4 regions of the Vibrio gigantis genome follow, and region 1 is predicted to be linked to each of the others. Evidence: predicted binding sites of a transcription regulator. Region 1 holds the regulator's gene; each other region holds the start of a gene.

Evidence for each region. The regulator MetJ, encoded in region 1, represses methionine synthesis genes. The targets are predictions, from matches to a motif close to TTAGACNTNTANANGTCTAA.
Region 2: metK (methionine adenosyltransferase) is a predicted target of MetJ. The motif match lies at 1,872-1,891, and genes of this name have one in related genera.
Region 3: metA (homoserine O-acetyltransferase MetA) is a predicted target of MetJ. The motif match lies at 1,508-1,527, and genes of this name have one in related genera.
Region 4: metN (methionine ABC transporter ATP-binding protein MetN) is a predicted target of MetJ. The motif match lies at 1,340-1,359, and genes of this name have one in related genera.

What each region holds. Positions count from the first base shown of each region.
Region 1 is NZ_AP025492.1:3,297,849-3,301,030, reverse strand. Features, by position in the region: gene OCV56_RS14835 (malic enzyme-like NAD(P)-binding protein) at 286-1,575, shown strand; gene metJ (met regulon transcriptional regulator MetJ) at 1,783-2,103, opposite strand; gene OCV56_RS14825 (O-succinylhomoserine (thiol)-lyase) at 2,312-3,182, shown strand, end outside.
Region 2 is NZ_AP025492.1:3,099,067-3,102,248, reverse strand. Features, by position in the region: gene OCV56_RS13755 (DUF2189 domain-containing protein) at 1-256, opposite strand, end outside; gene metK (methionine adenosyltransferase) at 625-1,779, opposite strand; gene tkt (transketolase) at 2,138-3,182, shown strand, end outside.
Region 3 is NZ_AP025492.1:1,530,034-1,533,215, forward strand. Features, by position in the region: gene pilW (type IV pilus biogenesis/stability protein PilW) at 1-373, opposite strand, end outside; gene metA (homoserine O-acetyltransferase MetA) at 543-1,484, opposite strand; gene OCV56_RS06955 (ATP-binding protein) at 1,759-2,127, shown strand; gene OCV56_RS06960 (DUF3859 domain-containing protein) at 2,197-2,619, shown strand; gene OCV56_RS06965 (M20/M25/M40 family metallo-hydrolase) at 2,725-3,182, opposite strand, start outside.
Region 4 is NZ_AP025492.1:2,781,308-2,784,489, forward strand. Features, by position in the region: gene treR (trehalose operon repressor TreR) at 1-175, opposite strand, end outside; gene OCV56_RS12320 (MliC family protein) at 265-600, opposite strand; gene gmhB (D-glycero-beta-D-manno-heptose 1,7-bisphosphate 7-phosphatase) at 664-1,248, opposite strand; gene metN (methionine ABC transporter ATP-binding protein MetN) at 1,456-2,490, shown strand; gene OCV56_RS12335 (methionine ABC transporter permease) at 2,480-3,163, shown strand.

The DNA of each region.
Region 1 (3,182 bases):
TGCCTGCTATCTGAGAAAGCACTGACTTTCATTCAAGTTTCAATCCCGCCTAACGATAACTTTTTTCTCTTTCTATTGTAGAGCAACTCCTTGCTTATCTCTCGCCACTAAAATTCCGTTCGAAAGTTCAACAGGCGACAGTAATTTCAACTGCTCACTGGTCTTATTAGTAGTGAAATCTCGTTTTTTCATGAGACAGAGGCTTTTACCACCTAGGAACTTTGAAGTACATCCATTAACATGAACAAGATCCCCCAAATAATAATATCCTAGGAACCTACACCTATGTCTGAAGACAGCCGCCAAGATCAATCCTCTCAAGAATTATCGCCTCAAGAACAATTCCGTCAGCAAGCTCTTGATTACCATGAGTTCCCAATTCCTGGCAAAATTGCCGTAGAACTGACGAAGCCTGCAAACTCTGCAGAAGACCTAGCACTTGCATACAGCCCAGGCGTAGCCGAGCCTGTTCGCGAGATCGCACAGAACGTCGATAACGTTTATAAGTACACAGGTAAAGGCAACATGGTTGCAGTTATCTCTAACGGTACAGCGATTCTTGGCCTAGGTAACCTTGGTCCTATTGCTTCTAAACCTGTTATGGAAGGTAAAGCGCTCCTGTTTAAGCGTTTTGCTGGTTTAGATTCTATCGATATTGAAGTAAAACACCGCACAATCGATGAGTTCGTTGATACGGTTGCGAATATCGCAGATACATTCGGCGGTATTAACCTGGAAGACATCAAAGCACCAGACTGTTTTGAGATTGAACGTCGCTTGATTGAACGTTGTGATGTTCCGGTATTCCACGATGACCAACACGGTACTGCGATTGTGACAGCAGCGGGTATGCTGAACGCGATCGAACTTCAAGGTAAGAAACTTGAAGAGTGTAAGATCGTTTGTTTAGGTGCTGGCGCAGCTGCGGTTGCTTGTATGGAACTACTGATTAAGTGTGGCGCTCAGCGTGAAAAAATCTACATGCTTGACCGTAAAGGTGTGATCCACACTCGTCGTGATGACCTAAACGAATACAAAGAGCTGTTCGCAAACAATACCGATAAGCGTACGCTTGAAGATGTTATCGAAGGCGCTGACCTGTTCTTGGGTGTATCGGGTCCTAACCTGCTTCCAGCAGAAGCTCTAACGCTGATGGCTGATAAGCCAGTTGTGTTTGCATGTTCAAACCCAGATCCAGAGATCAAGCCAGAGCTTGCTCACGAAGTTCGTTCTGACCTTATCATGGGTACAGGCCGCAGTGATTACCCTAACCAAGTAAACAACGTACTTTGTTTCCCATTCATTTTCCGTGGTGCACTAGACGTGCGTGCGAGCGAAATCAATGACGAAATGAAGCTAGCGGCGGTTAAAGCGATTCGTGAACTGGCGAAAGAAGAAGTTCCAGCTGAAGTACTAGCAGCTGCGGGCGAGACTGCACTGGAGTTCGGTAAGGGTTACATCATTCCTAAGCCAATGGACCCACGTCTACTTCCTCGCGTAGCAAAAGCAGTAGCAGAAGCGGCTGTTGAATCTGGCGTAGCTCGTATCGAGATGCCTGCTAACTACATGGCATAGAAGCATATGGCATAGAGACTGGATGACATAATCTTCTGGTATCGTCGTTTCGTTATCGAGACGAAAAGAATAATAAAAAACCGACTCATCTGGAGTCGGTTTTTTTATGTCTATCATTCACAGCGCAGTCATAAAAAACAATGCGCGGTGTGATAAATAGGGTTCAGCTAGAGCGAATCAATAATGAAGGCAGTGACTGAGTTGTTTTTATTCTTCGTCAAACGCTTCGAACTCGATGCCCATTTCTGTCATCAGCTTTTTCACTTCAGCAGGGATATCGTCAGGACGGTCTTTACGAAGGTCTTCATCCGTTGGTAGTGGTTGGCCTGTGTACGCATGTAGAAAGGCTTCGCACAGTAGCTCACTGTTTGTTGCATGGCGTAGGTTGTTAATCTGGCGGCGAGTACGCTCGTCAGTTAGAACCTTTAACACTTTTAGAGGGATAGAAACTGTAATCTTCTTTACTTGTTCGCTTTTCTTTCCATGCTCAGCATATGGGCTTATGTATTCACCATTCCAGTCGGCCATTGCGTACCTTCATCACTTTAGTTGTTAGAATAAATTAATAGTGGTGATTTTAGCGGGATTTACCGCCATAAGCAAAGACATATGGACGTCTAGAAGTGTTGACGTCTCACGTTTATGAAAGTAAAGTGAATAACATATATCTAACACAGCCGCAAAATGCCGACAAGCAGCTGTGATTCTCAGACGCAAAACTTGTAAGGAAGCACCTATGAGCAGCCGGAAGCCAGCAACCATCGCAGTACGTACTGGTATCGAGTCAGACACGCAACACCATGCCGTTGTCCCACCTATTTATCTTTCGACTAACTATGGGTTTCCCGCTTTTGGTGAAGTGCCAAAGTACGATTACACCCGTTCTGGTAACCCAAATCGCGGTTTATTAGAAACGGCACTGTTTGAGCTTGAATCGGGTAAAGGCGCGGTTGTCACTAATTGTGGTACTTCGGCGCTTAACTTATGGGTTTCTGCTTTCCTAGGCGGCGATGATCTTATTATCGCACCACACGACTGCTACGGCGGTACTTACCGTCTGTTTAACACTCGCTCACTCAAAGGTGACTTTAAAGTTCTGTTCGTTGATCAATCGGATCAAGCGGCGCTGGATGCGGCGATCGCGCTTAAGCCAAAGTTGATCTTAATTGAAACACCATCGAATCCTTTGGTTCGTGTGGTTGATATTGCAGAAACTTGCCGTAAAGCGAAAGAGGTTGGTGCTCTGGTTGCTGTCGATAACACGTTTTTGACTCCAGTGTTCCAAAAGCCTTTAGAACTGGGTGCGGATTTTGTTATCCACTCAACCACCAAGTACATCAACGGACACTCGGACGTTATTGGTGGCGTTGTCGTCACGAAAACTGAAGAGCACGCTGAAGAGCTAGCATGGTGGGGCAACTGTATTGGTGCGACCGGCACACCATTTGATAGCTACATGACTCTACGTGGTATTCGTACGCTAGGTGCGCGTATGCGAGTTCACGAAGAAAGCTCACGCGAAATTCTGGCGTCTCTGCAGCAGCAAGAGCTCGTCGGCACGATTTACCACCCAAGCCTTCCTGAACATCCGGGTCATGATATCGCGA
Region 2 (3,182 bases), 200 kb from region 1:
TCAGGCTTGGCATCACCACCAAGTGTGTTCCTTGCCATTGGACGAGTTGAACAATGGCGATTGCCGCTCCCATAAAGCACAAACCGTAAAATGCGCTGATCAATGGCATTCTTACTAAGTCATGCAGAGCAAGCGACAACCAATGAAAGGGTGCGGAAATACTGATTTGGTTGCAAGGAATGGTGCGAGCGTAATCCTTATCGCTGACCTTGTGTTTTCTATCGTTTAGTTCGGATGGGTGCGCGGTACGAGGCATAGATCCCCCTAGTTAAATAACGTCCTAGTTACAATTCCATAAGGCTCATCGATGTGGCTTGTGTGAGAGTTATGGTGTTGAGCTAAATTGCTCTTTGTCATCCCAGTTTTTATTCTAGCGTGCATTTAACGAGCGTTATCAGACTGAATTAATTTAAGTTAAATGTGAGCTTGATCGCCTAGGAGTTACCTTAACTATTGTCAGTAGTGTTAGAAAACACAAATTATCAGCGGCTTTTTATACTAAGTGGTTAACGGTAAAGAAGGGCGTTAAAGAAGGAAGTTGCGAGAGAAGGTTCGGTAAGTACATAAAAATAAAGCCCTTACTAAGCAGTAAGGGCTTTAAAGAAACAAATCGCAGTGGCTAAATTATTTTAGGCCCGCGAAGTCTGCAAGGATTGCAGCTTTGTCAGTCGCTTCCCAAGGGAATTCTTCGCGACCGAAGTGACCGTATGCTGCAGTCTGCTTGTAGATAGGCTGAAGAAGGTTCAGCATTTCTTGAAGACCGTATGGACGTAGATCGAAGTTTTGACGAACCGCTTCAATGATGATTTCGTGAGCTACTTTCTCAGTGCCAAACGTTTCAACCATGATAGATGTTGGATCTGCAACACCGATAGCGTAAGACAGTTGAATCTCACAACGGTCAGCCATGCCAGCAGCAACGATATTTTTCGCAACGTAACGTGCTGCGTAAGCTGCAGAACGGTCAACTTTTGATGGATCTTTACCAGAGAATGCACCGCCACCGTGACGAGCTGCGCCGCCGTAGGTATCAACGATGATCTTACGACCTGTTAGACCACAGTCACCCATTGGGCCACCGATTACGAAACGGCCTGTTGGGTTGATGAAGAAGTTAGTGTCTTTGTTGATCCACTCAGCAGGAAGTACTGGCTTGATGATCTCTTCCATTACCGCTTCACGTAGATCCGGAGTCGTTACTGAATCGCAGTGTTGAGTCGAAAGAACAACAGCATCGATACCAACGATCTTACCTTGGTCGTACTGGAATGTTACTTGTGATTTTGCATCTGGGCGAAGGAAATCAAGCTTGCCGCTCTTACGTACTTCAGCTTGCTTCTTAACAAGAAGGTGAGAGTAAGTAATTGGAGCTGGCATTAGGATTGGTGTTTCGTTAGTCGCGTAACCAAACATGATGCCTTGGTCGCCTGCGCCTTGCTCTTTAGGGTCTGCTTTATCAACACCTTGATTGATGTCTGGAGACTGCTTACCAATTGTGTTTAAAACGGCACAAGAGTCAGCGTCAAAGCCCATATCAGAATGAACGTAACCAATTTCACGTACTGTTTCACGAGTGATTTCTTCGATATCAACCCATGCAGACGTTGTTACTTCACCGCCAACCATAACCATGCCGGTTTTTACGTAAGTCTCACAAGCAACACGTGCTTTTGGATCTTGTTCCAAGATGGCATCAAGAACAGCATCAGAGATTTGGTCTGCAATTTTATCTGGATGGCCTTCTGAAACAGATTCAGAAGTGAATAGGTGCTTAGCCATGGGAGCTCCACTTTTAGGTTTTGGTGTAAATAGTTTTATGTCGTCGCAAGCTATGAAGCGCCGCCATTAAGTACAGTATATTTTATAGGTGTTTCTACATCTAGACGTCTATTCTAAATTCCAGCGGTCGAATTACAAGCTCTTTTTTATGATATGTCATAACTAATCGTTTGCGTGTCGATCGAGATAAGCCGTTGCTAAGTGATGTAAATGTTCGAAAATTGCGAAAAATGACCGTTAAAATGCCAGTAAAACGTTTGCAGTCGCTATAGTCGTTTGAGAGAATAGCCGCGCTAATAAAAATGAAAACTTTAGCATCAATCACTTTTTTAAATCGCTTATGTATCCAGGAGCAGACATGCCTTCTCGTAAAGATCTAGCCAATGCAATCCGCGCACTTAGCATGGACGGTGTTCAACAAGCAAATTCAGGCCACCCAGGCGCACCTATGGGCATGGCTGACATCGCTGAAGTTCTTTGGCGTGACCACTTGAACCACAACCCAACAAACCCAGAGTGGGCAGACCGCGACCGTTTTATCTTGTCGAATGGCCATGGTTCAATGCTGATTTACTCTCTGCTTCACCTTGCAGGCTACGAGCTTTCAATTGAAGACCTTAAAAACTTCCGTCAACTGCACTCTAAGACTCCAGGTCACCCAGAGTACGGTTACGCTCCTGGTATCGAGACAACGACGGGTCCTCTAGGCCAAGGCATCACTAACGCTGTTGGTATGGCAATGGCTGAGAAAGCACTGGCTGCACAGTTCAACAAAGAAGGCCACGACATCGTAGACCACTACACTTATGCATTCATGGGTGATGGCTGTCTGATGGAAGGTATCTCTCACGAAGCATGTTCTCTAGCGGGTACGCTAGGTCTTGGTAAGCTGGTTGCTTTCTGGGATGATAACGGCATCTCTATCGATGGTGAAGTTGAAGGTTGGTTCTCAGACGATACACCTAAGCGTTTTGAAGCATACGGCTGGCACGTAATCCCAGCAGTAGATGGCCACGACTCTGATGCTATCAACGCTGCGATTGAAGCGGCTAAAGCGGACCCTCGCCCAACACTTATCTGTACTAAAACTATTATCGGTTTTGGTTCTCCAAACAAAGCGGGTACGCACGACTGTCACGGTGCTCCACTAGGCGCTGATGAAATCACAGCAACTAAAGCAGCATTGGGTTGGGAACACGGTCCTTTCGAGATCCCAGCTGATATCACAGCTGAGTGGAATGCGAAAGAAGCCGGCGCAGCGAAAGAAGCTGCTTGGAATACTAAGTTTGACGCATACGCAGCGGCTTACCCTGAGCTAGCAGCAGAGTTCAAACGTCGTACTAACGGCGAACTTCCAGCTGAGTGGGAAGAGAAAGCAAACGCAATCATTGCTGATCTTCAAG
Region 3 (3,182 bases), 1.8 Mb from region 1:
AGTTGTTCAGTACATTGCCGTTTCTTGAATCGAGACTGAGTGCTTTGCGGTAAGTCATTCTTGCTTCGTCTATTTCGCCAACCTGTTCGTAATAATGTGCCATTGAAAGCCGAGCACGGTAGTAAGTAGGTGCATGTTTGATGGCTAGCTCTAGGTTTTCGCGGGCTCTCACCATATTGCCTTGCCCCATATAGCCTAAACCTAACTCAATTCGAGATTCAGACATCGCAATAGGATCACTTTCAATCTTTGGTGGGCCTTCGGTGACAGATACGCAACCAGCCAACGAAACAGAGGCGAGTAGTACGACGCTTGATAGCGAAATGGGGGATGATAACGAAACGGGGTTTGAGAATAACAGCTTGGCAGGCATGTGAAGCTCCTTATGAACACCAACCCATCATATGAAATCAAACCCATTGAAGTGGTAAATCTATTATGGAATGCGACCCATACACCATAAAAAAACCGCGTCAAATTCGTCGTTTTATCAACAACCTATTGGACACGGCTTTATGTGTTTTTGAATCGGAAGAAAGAACTTAATCGTCTTTGGTAAAGTTATCTTCGCTAAAATGATCCAGATCGTAAGGCGTTTGTTGGTAAACGCAGTAGTTTAGCCAGTTTGAGAACAGTAAGTGCCCATGGCTACGCCAGCTTGCGACAGGCTTGTTGTCTGGGTTGTTGTTCGGGTAGTAGTTGATTGGTATCACAGGCTCCATACCTTCACCTAAATCACGAATGTATTCATTGTGAAGTGTATGGGAGTCGTATTCAGGGTGACCCGTTACAAACACGTTTCGCTTATCTTTGGTCGCCGCTAGATATACACCCGCAACATCAGAAGTCGCAAGAACATCAAGGTCAGTATGCTCAGCTAAGTACTCCTGAGAGAAGTCTGCATAGCGAGAGTGCGGAGCTAAGAACGTATCGTCGAAGCCACGTAAAATTGGGTGGTATGGATTATGTATTTCGTGATTATAAACACCAGATAGCTTCTCTTTACGAGTGCGTTTTGGTAAATCATACAGTAATTTTAAACCAGCCTGAGCCGCCCAACATACATACAAGGTTGAGGTTACATGCTTGTTTGCCCATTCCATGATGGTCTTAAGGTGGTCCCAGTAGATCACATCTTCAAATTGAACCAAGCCAAGTGGTGCACCAGTGATGATCAATCCATCAAAGTTTCTTCCTTTAACCATTTCAAATTGGCGGTAGAAGTTATCAAGGTGTTCAGTCGGTGTGTTTTTACTTGGTCGGTCATCAATGCGTAGCAGCTCTACATCCACTTGCAACGGGCTGTTCGAGAGTAGGCGTAAAAATTGAGTTTCAGTTTCAATCTTCTTTGGCATTAGGTTGAGGATCAAGACTCGAAGTGGACGAATTTCCTGTGTCGATGCTCTTGATAGCGGCATAACGAAGATGTTTTCTTCACGAAGAACATCGGATGCTGGCAATTGGTCTGGAATGCGAATAGGCACAGCTTTCTCCCTAAGCTAGATATGTAGACGTCTATACATCTAAATCTATAGTAGTTTGATACGCTTGTCGATATGCAAAATGGCTAGATGTAAATTATTTGTGTTTTCTATCAGAAGCAATTGATCGGCTTCAAGGGGCATCTCATTATGTTGAACCGCTAACCGAGCAAGTGTTAAGTGCTTGGTTCTGTTATGTCGAACGAATCAGTTAACAGAGCAAGCAGTTAGCATTTAAGATAAACTCATGTTTTTGAATCAGCCTGTAAAGTGACAGATGAAGTTAATACTCATTCGAGGGCTGCCTGGTTCGGGCAAGTCAACAAAAGCAAAAAGTTACGATGCAATGCATGTCGAAGCTGATATGTATTATGTGGATGAGCAAGGTGAGTACCATTTTGATCCTAGACTCCTGCAACAAGCTCATGAATGGTGTCAGAACACGGCTGAAAACGGCTTAAAGCAAGGGCTTGATGTTGTTGTATCGAATACCTTCATCAAGCAATGGGAAATGAAGGCTTATCGTCAACTTGCACTTAAATACAACGCTGACTTGGTGATTGAAGTTTGCCGAGAGAACTATGGCACTATTCACAATATTGAACCTTCAGTGATCAAGCGAATGGCGAAAGATTGGCAAGAATAGCCTCAAGCTTGATTGGCTGAATGGCAAATAACATAAAATTAATAGAACAACACCAAGGTAACGATTGAAATGGCAAAGCGCTCTGTTGTGGTCGACATGACCTCTTATGGTATCTACTCTACATGGGATTCAAAATCTAAAGACCTCCCAAAAATCCAAGAGTTCACCACCATCGTTGATGCTGAAATCGACGTGGAATTTGGCTATATCCTGAATATCAAAAAAGCCAAAGGTGAGAAGATCCGTTACTGCATTTATCACCCGAACATCACCACAGACAAAGGTGAAGTGCTCGAACCGTTCGATGGCGAAGAGTATGTAGGCAACAACGATTGGGATTTCTACTTAGGCGACACTATCTGGGCTCCAGTCTCGAATAAACTCGGTAAATGGCGTATGACGGTTGAGTTAAAGGGTAACATCATCGCAGACAAGACATTCGACTTAGTAGCAAAAGACGAAGGCCAGTTTTGGAAGCGCAGAGGGTTCTAGCCCCGAACTTCTAGACAAATCTAAACAACAAAAAGCCGAGTCTAATATGGACTCGGCTTTTTGACATTAGCTAGGTGATATTCTTCATCTAGCTTAGAAGTAAGATTATTGTGTTACGTAAGCCACAACAAACTCAGTGATAGCAACCATGTCTTTCACTGCGATGTACTCTTCAGTGGTGTGAACTTTCGCCATACCTGTAGATAGGTTAACGGTTGTTAGACCTTTCGCATTGAAGTTGTTTGCATCACTACCGCCACCGGTGCGTTTGGTGTTTGCCGTTACGCCAAGCTTTTCAAACGCTGATTTGATCGAAAGAATATGCGGGTGATCGTCTGCAATAACGAATGCATCGTAAGCTCGAGTTGATTCGATTTCTACTTCAGCCCCGAATTGCTTTGCGCTCTCTTCAAACGTTGAAATCATATGTTCAACTTGCGCTGTTAGCTTTTCGCCGTTTAGGGAACGAGCTTCCGCAACCACTTTAAGCTCTGGCATTACGATGTTAGTCGCTTGACCGCCTTCAATAATACCAACGTTTGCTGTTGTTTCTTCATCGATAC
Region 4 (3,182 bases), 520 kb from region 1:
CGCGCATTGATTGCGCAGATTTCGAAGGCGTGTACCCAGATTCTTGAATTACTCTTTCCACCCTTTCACGGGTTTCAGGTTTCACTTTTGGATCATTGGTCAGAACACGAGATACGGTTGACTTACCAACACCGGACAGCTTTGCAATATCAAGAATAGTGAGTTTTTTGCTCATAAAAAGTCTAACATTAAAAGGAAGAGAATAAAAAGTGAGGGTGGATTCCCTCACTTAACTGTTTGTAAATCTCAGAAGTTAACTATGACTTACTTTCGACAATTTTTATAGACGACACGACCAAGTTCTAGACGTGCGTTGTCACCTTTAGTGCGTAAAGTGACACTATTGATCAGTTCAGAGGTGCCATCATCTAAGATGTACTTCGTTCCTGAACCTGCCGCTATTTGAGTGAGACGATATTCATTCTCAGGCAAACGTAATACCGCTTTTTCATTACCAAGGTAAGCGACCTTAAATGAAGCGTCAGACTCACATTGATAAGTCACAAATTGATCGTCCGATACTGCACCATCAGGCGCTGCGGATTTAGAACACCCGAATAACGCTACCGTACATAGAGATGCTATCAACAATGCTTTCATACTGCGTTCCTCATCTTTATATAGTGAACAACACTTATATCTAAGTGAAGGAGACTTAGTGTCTTAACCTTTTAAGAAAGCTGGCACGTCTTTAATGCTATCAAGCACAACGCTCGCCAAGGCTTCACCTTTTTCAGTTATTGGTTTGCCTGTTCTTACTAAGACTTTAGTACCAACGCCTGCTGCTTCTGCAGCCATCATGTCTTCAGCTTTATCGCCGATCATGACCGAGTTAGCCATATCAATCTTCAGAAAGTCACGAGCAGAAATGAACATACCTGGCTTTGGTTTACGACATTCACAATCTTGCTTGTAGTCACCAATACCGTGTTCAGCGTGGTGCGGGCAGTAATAGATGCCATCAAGCTCAACGCCGTTATCAACAAAGTTCCAATCCATCCACTGCGTCAAAGAAAGAAAACGGTCTTCACTAAACATGCCGCGAGCAATACCAGACTGGTTGGTCACTAGCACCAATAAATAACCCATATCTTTAAACGCTTTCGCCGCTTCAAACACACCGTCAATGTATTCAAAGTCATGCTCATCATGTACGTAACCGTGATCAACGTTAATCACACCATCACGATCTAAAAAAACAGCAGGTTTAGACAAAATTTTGTTCTCTATCAACTCTCTATTAATCATTAATTATTACACGCTTTATTTGCTTCATCACTATCTATTTAGTTTTGCGTTCGTTAACGAATTGTTTCTAGCTTAGCCATACAATCGACGTTTAGCCGTCTAGACGTAAAAATATCTATTGACTTAGATCATAGAACACCATAGCATCGTCTGTAAATCGAGCGAGCTATCGACATATTATTCTGTTCTACCTGCACAGGTTTCTCTATGATTAAAGTGAATCAAGTCAACAAGGTTTTTTATCAAGGTACTAAAGAAATCAATGCCTTAATTGATATCAACCTCCACATTCCTCAAGGTCAAATCTTTGGAGTCATCGGCTCTTCAGGTGCAGGCAAAAGTACCCTAATCCGCTGTGTAAATATGTTGGAAGCACCGACCTCTGGTGAAGTGATTGTTGACGGTATCGACCTAACAAAACTCAGCAAATCGGAACTTAGCGAAGCGCGCCGTAACATCGGCATGATATTCCAGCACTTCAACCTGCTGTCTTCTCGTACTGTATTTAACAATGTAGCACTGCCTTTAGAACTTGCTGGTAAAGATAAAGCGATTATTGAAGCAAAAGTGAGTGAGTTACTTGAACTCGTTGGCTTAGCGGATAAGCGAGACACCTACCCTGCAAACCTAAGTGGCGGTCAAAAGCAGCGTGTTGCGATTGCTCGTGCACTGGCCTCTGATCCGAAAGTACTGCTGTGTGATGAAGCGACCAGCGCATTGGATCCTGCAACGACTCAATCGATTCTTGAGCTGCTACGTGAAATCAACCGCAAGCTGAACATCACTATTCTGCTTATTACGCACGAGATGGATGTAGTGAAAAGCATTTGTCACGAAGTGGCGATCATTGGCGGTGGTGAATTGGTAGAGAAAGGCACAGTTGGTGACATCTTTGCTCACCCTAAAACTGAACTAGCGCATCAATTCATTCGTTCAACGTTGGATCTGACGATCCCTGAAGATTACCAAGCACGCCTGCAAGAGACTCGCGTAAACAGCAGCTACCCGTTAGTACGCCTTGAGTTTACTGGCGCGACGGTTGATGCTCCGCTGATGACTCAGATTGCACGCAAATTCAATATCGATGTCAGCATCCTAAGCTCTGACCTTGATTACGCCGGCGGCGTGAAGTTCGGCATGATGGTTGCTGAACTGTTCGGTAATGAAGCAGATGATAATGCTGCTATCCAATTCCTACGCGACAACAATGTAAAAGTAGAGGTGCTTGGTTATGTCCTTTAGTTTCAACGAGATTGCTGACTGGATCAGCCTTAACGGTAACCTTCTATTAGGTGCAACCGGCGAGACGCTTTACATGGTTGCAGTTGCGGGCATTGTTGGCTTTGCTGTCGGTATTCCATTAGGCGTGATTCTACACACGACTAAAAAAGGTGGCCTGTTAGAGAACACCAAAGTAAACAAGATTCTAGGTGCGATTGTGAACGTGGGTCGTTCAGTGCCTTTCTTAGTGTTGATGGTTGCGATTATCCCACTAACTAAGATGCTGATTGGTACCTTCATCGGTACAACAGCAGCGATTGTTCCACTGACGATTGGCGCTATCCCATTCGTGGCTCGACTTATCGAGAGTGCGCTACTTGAAGTACCAACAGGTCTAGTAGAAGCGGCTCAATCAATGGGTGCAACACCAACACAAATCATCAATAAGGTTCTGCTTCCTGAAGCACTACCGACTATTATCAACTCAGTAACGATTACGCTAGTGACACTTGTGAGCTACTCAGCAATGGCGGGCACGGTTGGTGGCGGTGGTCTAGGTGATGTCGCGATTCGTTACGGATTCCACCGTTACGATGTGACCATCATGGCTGTAACGGTAGTGATGTTGATTGTGCTTGTACAAATTATTCAATCAATCGGTGATTCCTTAGTTCGCCGCGTTGACCACAGATAAAGACTCAGCGTTAAAACGC